DNA from 3 places in the Alcanivorax sp. IL3 genome. Region 3 is predicted to be linked to each of the others. Evidence: predicted binding sites of a transcription regulator. Region 3 holds the regulator's gene; each other region holds the start of a gene.
The links. Region 3 encodes sigma-54, which starts transcription at its own class of promoters, with help from an activator protein. Its sites were predicted from a motif close to TGGCACNNNNNTTGCTNT; they were not measured.
Positions count from the first base shown of each region.

Region 1: the regulator sigma-54 is predicted to act here: its motif matches at 1,828-1,845, upstream of glnK (P-II family nitrogen regulator).
Region 2: the regulator sigma-54 is predicted to act here: its motif matches at 2,133-2,150, upstream of ACMG4M_RS10530 (NarK family nitrate/nitrite MFS transporter).

Region 1 covers NZ_CP179931.1:3,483,288-3,487,447, forward strand. Annotated here, with positions in the region: gene ACMG4M_RS16230 (ammonium transporter) at 57-1,316, opposite strand; gene glnK (P-II family nitrogen regulator) at 1,388-1,726, opposite strand; gene ACMG4M_RS16240 (accessory factor UbiK family protein) at 2,098-2,346, shown strand; gene ACMG4M_RS16245 (YifB family Mg chelatase-like AAA ATPase) at 2,532-4,022, shown strand.
Region 2 covers NZ_CP179931.1:2,259,477-2,263,636, forward strand. Annotated here, with positions in the region: gene nirB (nitrite reductase large subunit NirB) at 1-1,866, opposite strand, end outside; gene ACMG4M_RS10530 (NarK family nitrate/nitrite MFS transporter) at 2,189-3,658, shown strand; gene ACMG4M_RS10535 (bifunctional protein-serine/threonine kinase/phosphatase) at 3,694-4,160, shown strand, end outside.
Region 3 covers NZ_CP179931.1:976,512-980,671, reverse strand. Annotated here, with positions in the region: gene lptA (lipopolysaccharide transport periplasmic protein LptA) at 1-231, shown strand, start outside; gene lptB (LPS export ABC transporter ATP-binding protein) at 228-953, shown strand; gene ACMG4M_RS04640 (RNA polymerase factor sigma-54) at 1,217-2,683, shown strand; gene hpf (ribosome hibernation-promoting factor, HPF/YfiA family) at 2,723-3,025, shown strand; gene ptsN (PTS IIA-like nitrogen regulatory protein PtsN) at 3,042-3,515, shown strand; gene rapZ (RNase adapter RapZ) at 3,613-4,160, shown strand, end outside.

The sequences.
Region 1 (4,160 bases), 1.1 Mb from region 3:
ACAAAAAAAGGGCGCCCGAAGGCGCCCTGTCATTTCAAGGAAATCGTTGTGAAGGATTAACCTTTCACGAATTCCGGGTAGGCTTCCATACCGCAGTCAGCCATATCCATGCCTTCGTACTCATCTTCTTCTGCAACCCGGATGCCCATGACGGCTTTCAGGATGCCCCAGACGATCAGGCTGGCCACGAATACCCAGATGAAGATGGTAGCTGCACCGATGATCTGGCCGGAGAAGGACACATCAGCGTTGGTAACCGGTACCAGCAGCAGACCCAGCAGACCAACCACACCGTGTACGGAGATGGCACCGACCGGATCGTCGATCTTCAGCTTGTCCAGAGTCAGGATGCTGAACACTACCAGCACACCACCAGCGGCACCGAACAGAGTAGCCAGCAGCGGAGTCGGAGTAGACGGCTCGGCAGTGATGGCAACCAGACCCGCCAGGGCACCGTTGAGCAGCATGGTCAGGTCAGCCTTGCCGAACAGGATGCGGCCAACGATCAGGGCAGCAACAGCACCACCAGCGGCAGCAGCGTTGGTGTTCAGGAACACCATGGCAACAGAGTGTGCGCTTGCAGCATCGCCCAGCTTCAGTACAGACCCGCCGTTAAAGCCGAACCAGCCCATCCACAGGATGAAGGTACCCAGAGTCGCCAGGGGCAGGTTGGCACCCGGGATAGCGTGCACTTCACCGTTAGGACCGTATTTGCCTTTACGAGCACCCAGCAGCAGCACACCAGCCAGAGCAGCAGCAGCACCAGCCATGTGAACGATGCCGGAACCAGCAAAGTCAGAGAAGCCCAGGTCGCCCAGGTTGTACATGCCAAACACGTCAGCACCACCCCAGGTCCAGGAACCTTCCAGCGGGTAGATCACACCGGTCATGAATACCGCGAAGACCAGGAAGGCCCACAGCTTCATACGCTCGGCAACCGCACCGGAGACGATGGACATGGCGGTAGCCACGAACACCACCTGGAAGAAGAAGTCAGACGCACCAGAGTAGACGGAATCACCATCGAATCCGTTCTCGGTAGATGCGCTCAGCACACCGGCCAGATCGAAGGCTTCGATACCGTCCAGGAAGATGCCGCCGCCGTACATGATGGCGTAACCACACACCAAGTACATGATGCAGCTAATGGCAAACAGCGCCACGTTCTTGGTGAGAATTTCGGTGGTGTTTTTCGCACGCACCAGACCGGCTTCCAGCATGGCAAAACCGGCAGCCATCCACATTACCAATGCGCCACACACCAGAAAGTAAAAGGTGTCCATGGCGTACTGAAGTTCAAAAATTTGATTTTCCACAATGCAACCCTCCGAAAATGGAAGCGTGTTCTCTAAACCCTGGCATGGGTCGATTTACAACACGGTAAAACTTAAATCGCGTCCTCACCGGTCTCACCGGTACGGATACGAATCGCTTGCTCCAGGGAAGTGACGAAGATCTTACCGTCACCAATCTTGCCGGTATTGGCAGCTTTCGCGATGGCTTCAATCACCTGATCCAGAGAGGACTCAGCGATGGCCACCTCGATTTTTACCTTGGGCAGAAAATCCACCACGTACTCGGCACCCCGGTACAGCTCGGTGTGACCTTTCTGGCGTCCAAAGCCTTTCACCTCGGTAACGGTGATGCCTTGCACGCCGATCTCGGAGAGTGCTTCACGCACGTCATCCAATTTGAACGGCTTAATTACGGCAGTAACCAGTTTCATTTCATTCTCCTCAGCTTTCACCGCGTCCGGTGTCGTCCGTTTCACTTCGAGCCCCGTTATGGTTCCCGATCCACAGTTTGCTCGAACGCTCTGACCCAATAAGTGCACGACCCATGCCAGGTTTAGAAAATCATGCATTTTCAGCGGGTTATATCCCGATCCCGATTCAAGGAACGGGTTCGGCGCGCCATTATAGCGCACCACCTTGGGGCGGGTTCCAACTTGGTGCAGAGCGGTTGCCCTGCACCGCCGGTGCCGCGCCAGCGAACACCGTGCTACCATCCGCCCATCAATACAAGCACCGCCGCCACAGACCGCATTACTGGCGGCCCGGGCCAGCCATTACCCCTGGTCCTCGATGGAGATTCAAGATGCCTGATCAACCCTTTATCGACCGCCTGATGGCCGACATCAGTGGGCGCCTACCCACCGATCTGGGCGGCCTGCGCAACGAAGTGGAGCGCAATGTGCGCAGCGTACTGGCGGAAGCGGTCAGCCGCCTGGATCTGATCACCCGGGAAGAGTTCGATATTCAGCAACAGGTATTGATGCGCACCCGGGAAAAACTGGAGGCGCTGGAGAAGCAGGTAGCGGAGCTGGAGAAAACGACGGACGCCTGACGCCCGGTATTTCCCGTAGGAGCTAGGCTTGCATGGCGAACAACCGCAATCGCGAGCAAGTTCGCCATGCAAGCCTAGCTCCTACGAAAGTCTGATTTCCTACATCTACCGCCGACAACCTCGCACACGTAGCACGCTCCCCTCCCCGTACACTGCCTCGCACACACTGAATTCTGCGAGAACACGTGACGCATGCATTGCTCTACAGCCGGGCACCACTGGGCATCCAGGCCCGGGAAGTGCGGGTGGAAACCCATCTGGCACCGGGCCTGCCTGCCTTCACCATTGTCGGCATGGGCGACACCGCCGTGCGAGAAAGCCGGGACCGGGTGCGCTCGGCGCTGGTCAACAGCGGCTTCGAGTTTCCCCAGCGGCGCATCACCGTGAGCCTGGCCCCGGCGGATCTACCCAAGGATGGCGGCCGTTTTGATCTGCCCATTGCCCTGGGCATCCTGCTGGCCAGCGGGCAGCTCGGAAAACTGGACAGCAACCAGTACGAATTTATCGGCGAGCTGGCATTGAATGGCGCCCTGAGCCCGGTTCCCGGCATGTTGCCCTGCGCCCTGGCCTGCCAGCCCACCGGCCGCACCTTGATCGTTCCCCGTGACAACGCAGATGAAGCCGCACTGGCAGGTGCCAGCACCGTGGCCGGCGACCAACTCGCCCAGGTGGCAGCCCACCTGGTGGGCCAGTCCCCGCTGCCACTGCACGATCACCCGGCCCCGGACACCACCACCTATGAAGGAGGCTGCCTCTCGGAAATCCGCGGCCAGGCAGCCGCCAAGCGGGTACTGGAGATTGCCGCCGCCGGGGGGCATTCGCTGCTGCTCAGTGGCCCGCCCGGTGCCGGTAAAAGCATGCTGGCCTCGCGCCTGCCGGGGCTGGTGCCTCCACTGCATCCGAAGCAGGCTCTGGAAGTGGCGGCCATTCATTCCCTGAAGCAGCCGCGTCCGGCGCGCCTGTTCCACCAGCGCCCCTACCGGGCGCCCCACCATACCGCCTCGGCCACCGCTCTGGTTGGCGGCGGCAGCCATCCTCGGCCCGGGGAAATTTCCCTGGCCCACCACGGCATCCTGTTTCTCGATGAGTTACCGGAGTTCGACCGGCGAGTACTGGAGGTATTACGTGAACCGCTGGAAACCGGTGAGGTGAGCATCGCCCGGGCTGCCCAAGAGCTCACCTTCCCGGCCCGCTTTCAATTGATCGCCGCCATGAACCCCTGCCCCTGCGGTTACCTGGGCGACCCGGAGAAGGGCTGCGGCTATCGTTGCGACAAGGCCAAGCGCTACCAGAACAAACTGTCCGGCCCCTTGTTGGACCGTATTGATCTGCACCTGGACGTACCCGCGGTGGAAGCCCGGGAACTACTGGGCGACCGGCAGGGAGAAACCAGCGCGACAGTCCGCGCCCGGGTACGCGACGCCTGGCAACGGCAATGGCAGCGCCAGCGACGCCTGAACAGGGAACTGGGCAGCGATCACCTGGATCCGCTGCTACGCCCTCATCGGGACTGGCTGGCCAACGTCATGACCCGCATGGGGTTGTCCGCCCGGGCCCTGCATCGCAGTGCCCGGGTGGCACGCACCATTGCCGATTTGGCCGGAACAGATACCGTCGACCGGGATCACCTACGCGAAGCCCTGAGTTATCGACAAACGGTAGCGGACACCCGGTAACCCTGGTCAGGTTTCCTGTGGTCTGCTGACGCTGGTCAGCCAGCGATCAATATCGCCATCAGCACAGCCAGAAGTGACAGTGGCATGATGATGAGTGCGCTCTTGAGGAATTTCTCTACATAGAGATGTCTGGTGTAT
Region 2 (4,160 bases), 1.3 Mb from region 3:
ACCGGCATCCACCAGGGTGCGCCAGATATCCGGCAGCTGCTCAACGCGGGCACCGAACAGATCCACCCGCTGACCGCCGGTGATCTTGGTGTAAAGGTCGTATTTCTTGGCCACTTCGCCTAGCACGATGAGTTTGTCCGGGGTGATTTCACCGCCGGCCACACGGGGTACCACAGAATAGGTGCCGTCCCGCTGCAGGTTGCCCAGGAAGTAGTCGTTGGTGTCCTGCAGGCCCGCGTGGGGCTTGTTCAGCACATAGTCATTCCAGCAGGATGCCAACACCGAGGCCGCGGTGGGTTTGCAGATATCACAACCTTCACCGCTGCCGTGTTTTTCCAGCAGCTCATCAAAGGTGGTGATCTGCCCTACCCGTACCAGGTGATAGATTTCCTGGCGGGAATAGGGAAAGTGCTCGCAGAGGTGGTTGTTCACTTCCACGCCACGTTTTTCCAGTTCGCTGTCCAGCACCTGTTTCACCAGCGCCGAACAACCACCACAGGTAGCCGAAGCCTTGGTGCAGGATTTCAGATCACCCACGGTCATGGCGCCATCATCAATGGCGGCACACAGGTCGCCCTTGGAGACGTTATTACAGGAACAGATCTGGGCGGTATCGGGCAGAGCATCGGCGCCCAGCAGGGGCGCACCATCGGAAACCGGGGCGACCAGTGCCGCCGGATCACCAGGCAGGTCCATCTCGTTCAGGCACAGCTGCAGCAGGTTGCCGTAATCATTGGCATCGCCTACCAGCACGGCGCCCAGCAGTTTCTTGCCACATTCGCTGATCACCGCCTTCTTGTAGATGCCGACGGTCTGATCCATGAACACGGTACTGCGTGAACCCGGAGTGTTGCCGTGGGCATCACCGATGGACGCCACGTCCACGCCCATCAGTTTCAGCTTGGTGCTCATGTCCGCGCCCAGGAATTGTTTTTCCTGTTTGCCCATCAGGTGCTCGGCGGCGATCTCCGCCATCTGGTAACCCGGCGCCACCAGACCGAAGATGCGGCCTTCCCACAACGCCACTTCACCGATGGCATAAATGCTGTCATCCGAGGTGACACAGTGGTTGTTCACCACGACACCGCCACGCTCGCCCAGCTCTAGCTCACAGGCGCGGGCCAGTTCGTCCTGGGGACGGATGCCAGCGGAGAACACGATCACATCGGTTTCCAGGTAATTGTCTTCACCGAAGTTCATCCGGTGTTTGCAGGTTTCACCGTCAACAATGTCTTTGGTGCCGGTGCTGGTGTGCACGGTGACACCCAATTCCTGAATCTTGTCCTTGAGCAGGCCGCCACCAAAGTCGTCCACCTGGACAGCCATCAGACGCGGGGCAAATTCCACCACATGGGTTTGCAGGCCCAGATCATGCAAAGCCTTGGCTGCCTCAAGACCCAGCAGGCCGCCCCCCACAACGGTGCCCACTTTGCCGTCTTTACTGGCAGCGATCATGGCATCCAGATCATCGATGGTGCGGTACACAAAACAGTTGTCTCGATCATTACCGGGAATCGGCGGCACGAACGGATAAGACCCGGTGGCCAGTACCAGCTTGTCGTAGTTCAGCGTTTCACCGGTGTTGGTAGTAACGGTGCGCGCACCACGATCAATGACATCCGCCTTGGTATTCAGCTTCAGGGTAATGTCGTGCTCGGCGAAGAACCCTTCAGGCACCAGCGACAGGTCGTCGGCGTTCTTGCCGGAAAAGTAGCTGGTTAGCCCCACGCGGTCATAGGCCGGCAGTGACTCGGCGCACAGTACGGTAATGTCGAAGTGCTCGCGGCCACCCTGGACCACCAGAGACTCTAGATAACGTTGGCCCACCATGCCGTGGCCAATAAGTAGAAGTTGTTGCTTTGCCATAAGGCTCACCCTCGCGGTGCATAACTGACACCCATCACTGAGCAAGGCCTGTGCCAACTTGCTAACTCATTATTTTTAATAGATTTATTTTGTTTTTTCGGCAATAACCACAGAACTCCTGCTTTCTTTTAATGCGTTCGTGCACGAGAAAAATGCATTTTTTCGTGCACCGCGATGACCCATAAACGCTCCCGATTTGCGCACGGTTATTGCCCTTCTCTCGATTTCTCTCCGTTTAATCCATTGAAAACAGTCACTTATCAAGGTGGCACAGGAGTTGCCTAGACCACCCTGTCGTTAACCGCCCATGCATGGAGAAGTCATGAGCGATCAAAAGCTGAATCTGTTGAATCTTTCCGCGCCACGCATCCGCCTGTTACACCTGAGCTGGCTGGCGTTCTTTATTACCTTTGTTGTGTGGTTTTCCCATGCGCCATTAATGGGGCATTTGCGCGAAGCCTTCGACCTCACCCCGGAACAGATAAAGGCGTTGCTGATTCTCAACGTGGCGCTGACCATTCCGGCCCGGGTGGTGATCGGTTCCCTGGTGGATCGCTTTGGCCCCCGGCTGGTGTTTGGCTCACTGCTGATGCTTGCCGCCCTCCCCTGTTGGGCGTTTGCGCTTTCCACTACCTATGAACAACTGGCGGTGACCCGTCTGCTGATGGGCTTTGTGGGTGCCGGTTTCGTGGTGGGCATACGCCTGATCAGCGAATGGTTCCCGGCCCGGGAAGTGGGCCTGGCGGAAGGTGTCTATGGTGGCTGGGGCAACTTCGGCTCTGCTGCCGCGGCGATTACCCTGCCTTCACTGGCTCTCTTTTACGGCGGCGATGACGGCTGGCGCTGGGCCATTGCCACCACCGGCGCCGTTTCCTTTCTCTACGGGATTTTCTTCCTGTGGCGGGCACGCAACACGCCCCAGGGCGCGTCCTATTTCAAGCCGAAGAAAGCCAGCGCGCTGGAAGTGAGCACCAGGAAAGACCTGTTCTTCTACCTGGCCATGAGCCTGCCTTTGTATATCGCCCTGCTGGTGATCGTCTGGCGCCTGGGGCCCACCAATCTTAATCTGTTCGGCCAGACCACACAGATTCTGTTGGCCGCACTGATTATCAGCCTGGCGGTGGTACAGCTTGGTCAGGCCTGGCGAGTAAACCGTGAACACCTGAAAGAAGGGGTTCCCGAGCACGACCGCTACAGCTTCAAGCAGGTAGCCATTCTGGATCTGGCGTATATGGTGACCTTCGGCTCCGAGCTGGCGGTGGTGTCCATGCTGCCACTGTTCTTTACCGATACCTTTACCCTGTCGGCAGTCACTGGCGGCCTGCTGGCCTCCGGCTATGCCTTCATGAATCTGGTGGCTCGCCCCGGTGGTGGCTGGGTCTCCGACAAGTTCGGACGCAAGAAATCATTGGCGATTCTGCTCTGCGGTCTGATGGTGGGTTACGGCCTGATGAGCCAGATAGGCAGTAGCTGGCCCATTGCCCTGGCGGTGATTGCCACCATGTGCTGTTCTTTCTTTGTGCAGGCTGGCGAGGGGGCGGTATTCGCCACCGTGCCGCTGATCAAGCGACGCCTTACCGGTCAGATCGCCGGCATGGTGGGCGCCTACGGTAACGCCGGTGCGGTGATCTTCCTGACCGTGCTGACCTTTGTGGACCCGTCCACCTTCTTCCTGGTGATTGCCGCCAGCGCTGCCGTGGCCCTGGCCGCCGTGCAGTTCCTGGATGAACCCAAAGGGCACATTGCGGAAATTGATGAGAAAGGCGACGTTCAGCTCATCGAGGTGGGCTGAGTGTTTTCGGCAGGTCATACACAGGAGCTTTGATCATGGATGTTGCCAACGTCACGACCGAGGACTCAGCCATTGCCCCCGAGCCGGACCTGCACCCGCAGGTTCGCATCGGCCAGTACAGCGATGCCGGGCCCAAGCTGCACAACCAGGATGCGCTGGCTATGCAGATTCCTGATGGCCCATTGCTGCGTACCAAGGGCATCGTTGCCGCCCTGGCTGATGGGCTGTCCAGTGCCGGTGCAGCCCGGGAGGCAGCGGAATCCTGTGTGCTCGGATTTATCAACGACTACTATGCAACGCCATCGCTATGGAGTGTGCCCCGCTCCGCACAGCGGGTACTGGAAGCCCTGAACCGCTGGCTGTGCCGGCAGACACTGGCAGGGGAAAGCCACCTGTGCACCTTGTCCCTGCTGATACTGCGCTCGCGTACCGCCCACCTGTTCCAGGTAGGCGATTCGCGTATCTGGCGACTGCGTAATGAACGCCTGGAATGCCTCACCCG
Region 3 (4,160 bases):
CTTACCGGCGACGCTTACATTGAACACCTGGGCAACACCTTCGAAGGCGCCAAGGTGGAGTACAGCCTGGATTCCAAGCGGGTTGACGCCAGCAGCGAAGGCGACAAGCGTGTGCGACTGGTGATCCCTGCCGAAAATCAGACGCCCAAGGAAGACACTCCTGCGGACAACAATACAAACGAAGAGGCGCCCGTAGAGCCCTCCTCCGAGGCGGAGCCAAACACCCTATGAGCCATTTACGTGCCCACCACCTGGCAAAAAGCTACAAGGGTCGCCGAGTCATCGAGGATGTCTCCCTGGACGTGGAGGCCGGCCAGATCGTCGGCCTGCTCGGCCCCAATGGCGCCGGCAAGACCACCTGCTTCTACATGATTGTCGGCCTGGTGGAAGCGGACGCCGGGCGAATCGACATCAACGAGGCGGATATCACCCATCTGCCCATGCATGGCCGCGCCCAGCGCGGCATCGGCTATCTGCCACAAGAAGCCAGCATCTTCCGCCGCCTGACCGTGGAAGAAAACATCATGGCGATCCTGGAAACCCGCAAGGAGCTCAGCAAGGCGGATCGCCACGAGCGCATGGAGAGCCTGCTCAAGGAATTCCATATCACCCATATCCGTGATTCCCTGGGCATGAGCCTGTCCGGCGGTGAACGACGTCGGGCAGAAATCGCCCGCGGTCTGGCCACCGACCCGGATTTCATCCTGCTGGATGAACCCTTCGCCGGCGTGGACCCGATTTCCGTGAACGACATCAAGGGCATCATCCGCCACCTGAAAGAGCGCGGCATCGGCGTGCTGATCACCGATCACAACGTGCGCGAAACCCTGGATATCTGTGACACCGCCTATATTGTCAGCGCCGGGCACATTATCGCCTCCGGCGACGCCGACACCATTCTCGGTAACCAGCAGGTGCGGGATGTGTACCTGGGGGCCGATTTCAGGCTGTAAACAAATTGACAGTTGATAGTGGACAGTTGACAGCTACGCGATAAAGGCACTTGGTTCTGAAGCCCTTTGAGGGCCGCGCCCAAACTTTAAACGCAGCCTCAGACATTGCAGATAAAGACAGGATTCCCCGCGACGCTGTCAACTGTCCACTATCAACTGTCAACTTTGCTCTCTAGCACACAACCATCATTGGCACAAATATTGCTTGCCTTATGCATAGGCTGTTATTCTCGTGTTTTGGGGATGACATCAGCCTGAGCAGTATGAAGCCAAGCCTACAACTACAAATCGGCCAGCAGCTGACCATGACACCGCAGCTGCAGCAGGCCATTCGCCTCTTGCAGCTATCCACGCTGGACTTGCGTCAGGAGATTCAGCAGGCAGTGGAAAGCAATCCGTTGCTGGAGCTGGCTGATGATTTCGGTGACGAATCCCTGCCTGACGCTGACGAAGAACGTCAGGACGAACAGGAGCTGGATACCGAGCGTGACGACGCTCTGGAAGAGTTCGTGGACGACGAACCCGGCATCGAAACGGAATGGGACGATGTCTATTCCGGCCAGACCAGCAGTGCCTCCAGCGCCCTCCCCGACGATGCCGACGACTGGCAACAACGCCATAGCATTGCCGGCAATCTTCAGGACCACCTGCTCTGGCAACTGAATCTGACCCCCATGAGCGATGTAGACCGCATTATCGCCATGACCATCATCGAGTCCCTGGACGATCGCGGCTACCTGACCGTCACCGTGGACGAGATCGTAGCGATGATGAACGCCCAGGATGACCTGCTCACCGAAGGCGACGAACTGGAAGCCGATGAAGTACTGGCAGTTCAGCACCGCCTGCAGCAATTCGATCCGGTAGGGGTCGCCAGCCTGGATCTGGCCGACTGCCTGCGGGTGCAGTTGCGCCAACTCCCCACAGACACTCCCTTTCTGGACTATGCCCTGGCCCTGCTGGGGCATCTCGCGCTGCTGGAAAAGCACGACTACGCCGCCCTGCGCCGGGTACTGCAGATCAGCGAAGAAAACCTGCTCGACGCGCTCTCGCTGCTGCGCACCCTGGACCCGGCACCCGGCGAACAGATCGGTGAAAGCCAGGTGGATTACGCGGTGCCGGACGTGATTGTGCGCCAGCACCAGGGACGCTGGCAGGTCAGCCTGAATGAGGAAGTGCTGCCCAAGGTCAACCTGCAGCAGCAGTACGCCTCCATGGCCCGCAAGGCCGGTGGCGAGGATGGTCAGTACCTGCGCAACTGCGTGCAGGAGGCCAAGTGGTTCATCAAGAGCCTGCAAAGCCGCCACGACACCCTGCTGAAGGTGGCCACCCGCATCGTTGAAGTTCAACAAGACTTCTTTGACTATGGCGAGGAGGCAATGAAACCGCTGGTTCTGGCCGAGATTGCTGATGCCGTCGAGATGCACGAATCGACCATCAGTCGGGTCACCAACCAGAAATACATGATGACACCCCGCGGCGTCTTTGAGCTCAAGTATTTCTTCTCCAGCCACGTGGGAACAGACGGCGGCGGTGAGTGTTCCTCCACCGCTATTCGTGCCATTATTAAGAAGCTGGTCGCTGCCGAGAATCCCCGCAAGCCGCTTAGCGACAACAAGCTGGCTAGCTTGTTGAACGAGCAGGGGATCAACGTGGCGCGCCGGACAGTCGCCAAGTATCGTGAGGCGATGAGAATACCGTCATCCAGCGCCCGCAAGCGTTTGGTGTAGGCGCCGGGACGGCCCAACGAGCAGGTAAAGGAGTCAGCCATGCAAATTAATATCAGCGGTCATCACCTGGAAATTACCGATGCTTTGCGAGCCTACGTAGGAGACAAATTCTCCCGTCTTGAACGGCATTTCGACCAGATTACCAGTGTCCAGGTGATTCTTTCTCCGGAACCCAAAACCCACAAGGCAGAATCCACCATCCATATTTCCGGGGCCGACGTCTTCGCCACCGCTGAAGCAGTGGACATGTACGCTGCCATCGACAAGCTGACGGACAAGCTCGACCGCCAGATCCTCAAACACAAGGAAAAGGCTGTCAGCCACAAGCACGGCGGCCACTGAACCCAAAGCGACAATTATGCGAGTTCGCGAACTACTCACCGAAGCACGCACCCATAGCGAGGTGCAGGCCAGCAGCAAGAAACAGCTGCTGGACCAGGTTGCGCAGCTGGCCGCGGCCGGCTGCGACAGCCTCAACGAACAGGAGGTCTTCGATGCCTTGGTAGCCCGGGAAAAGCTGGGCTCCACGGGCATCGGTGAAGGCATCGCCATTCCTCACTGCCGTCTTGGTCACTGCCAGCAACCCATCGGGCTGCTGCTGAAACTGTCTACCCCCATCGATTTCGACGCCGTTGACGGTCGTCCGGTAGATCTGGTTTTTGTGCTGCTGGTTCCCCAGGAAAACCCTGAACAGCACCTGAAAACCCTCAGCCACCTGGCTTCCCTGTTCAACCACGACGATTACCGTGACGAACTGCGATTGAGCAAGAACGATCATCACCTTTATCACACCGCCGTGGAATCCGAAGCGGAGCTGCGACTGGCATCATGAAGGAACGCAACACGCTTTCAGGCATCACCCGGGATATCCCCTCGTCTATCAATTTTGCGTGTCAACGTGCGGCAAATAGCATGCAAGCGGTGCAACCATGAAACTCACCATCATCAGCGGCCGATCCGGCTCGGGGAAAACCACCGCCCTGCAAGCCATGGAAGACCAGAACTACTACTGCGTCGACAATCTGCCGGTGGGCATGCTCCCGACACTGGCGGAGCAGCTTGATCAGGGTGAGCTACCCATAGAACGAGCGGCAGTAGGCATTGATGCCCGCAACCTGCCCACCCAGTTGCTGGCCTTTGATGCCATCCTTGATGCACTACACCAGCAGCAGGTAAAGACCGAAATTATTTACCTGGATGCGGACGACAGCACTCTGCTGAAGCGCTTCAGCGCCACCCGGCGGCGTCACCCGCTGGGCGCCCAGCAGGGCTCCGTGGAGGCAGCCATTCAGCATGAGCGGGAATTGCTCTCCAATATCCGCCTGCGTGCCGACCTGGTGATCGACACCAGCAACTATGACGTTCACAGCCTGCGCAACCTGATGCGCGAGCGGGTAGCCAATCGCAGCGCGGCCCTGTCCCTGCAACTGGAATCCTTCGGGTTCAAGAACGGCTTGCCCAACGATGCCGATCTGGT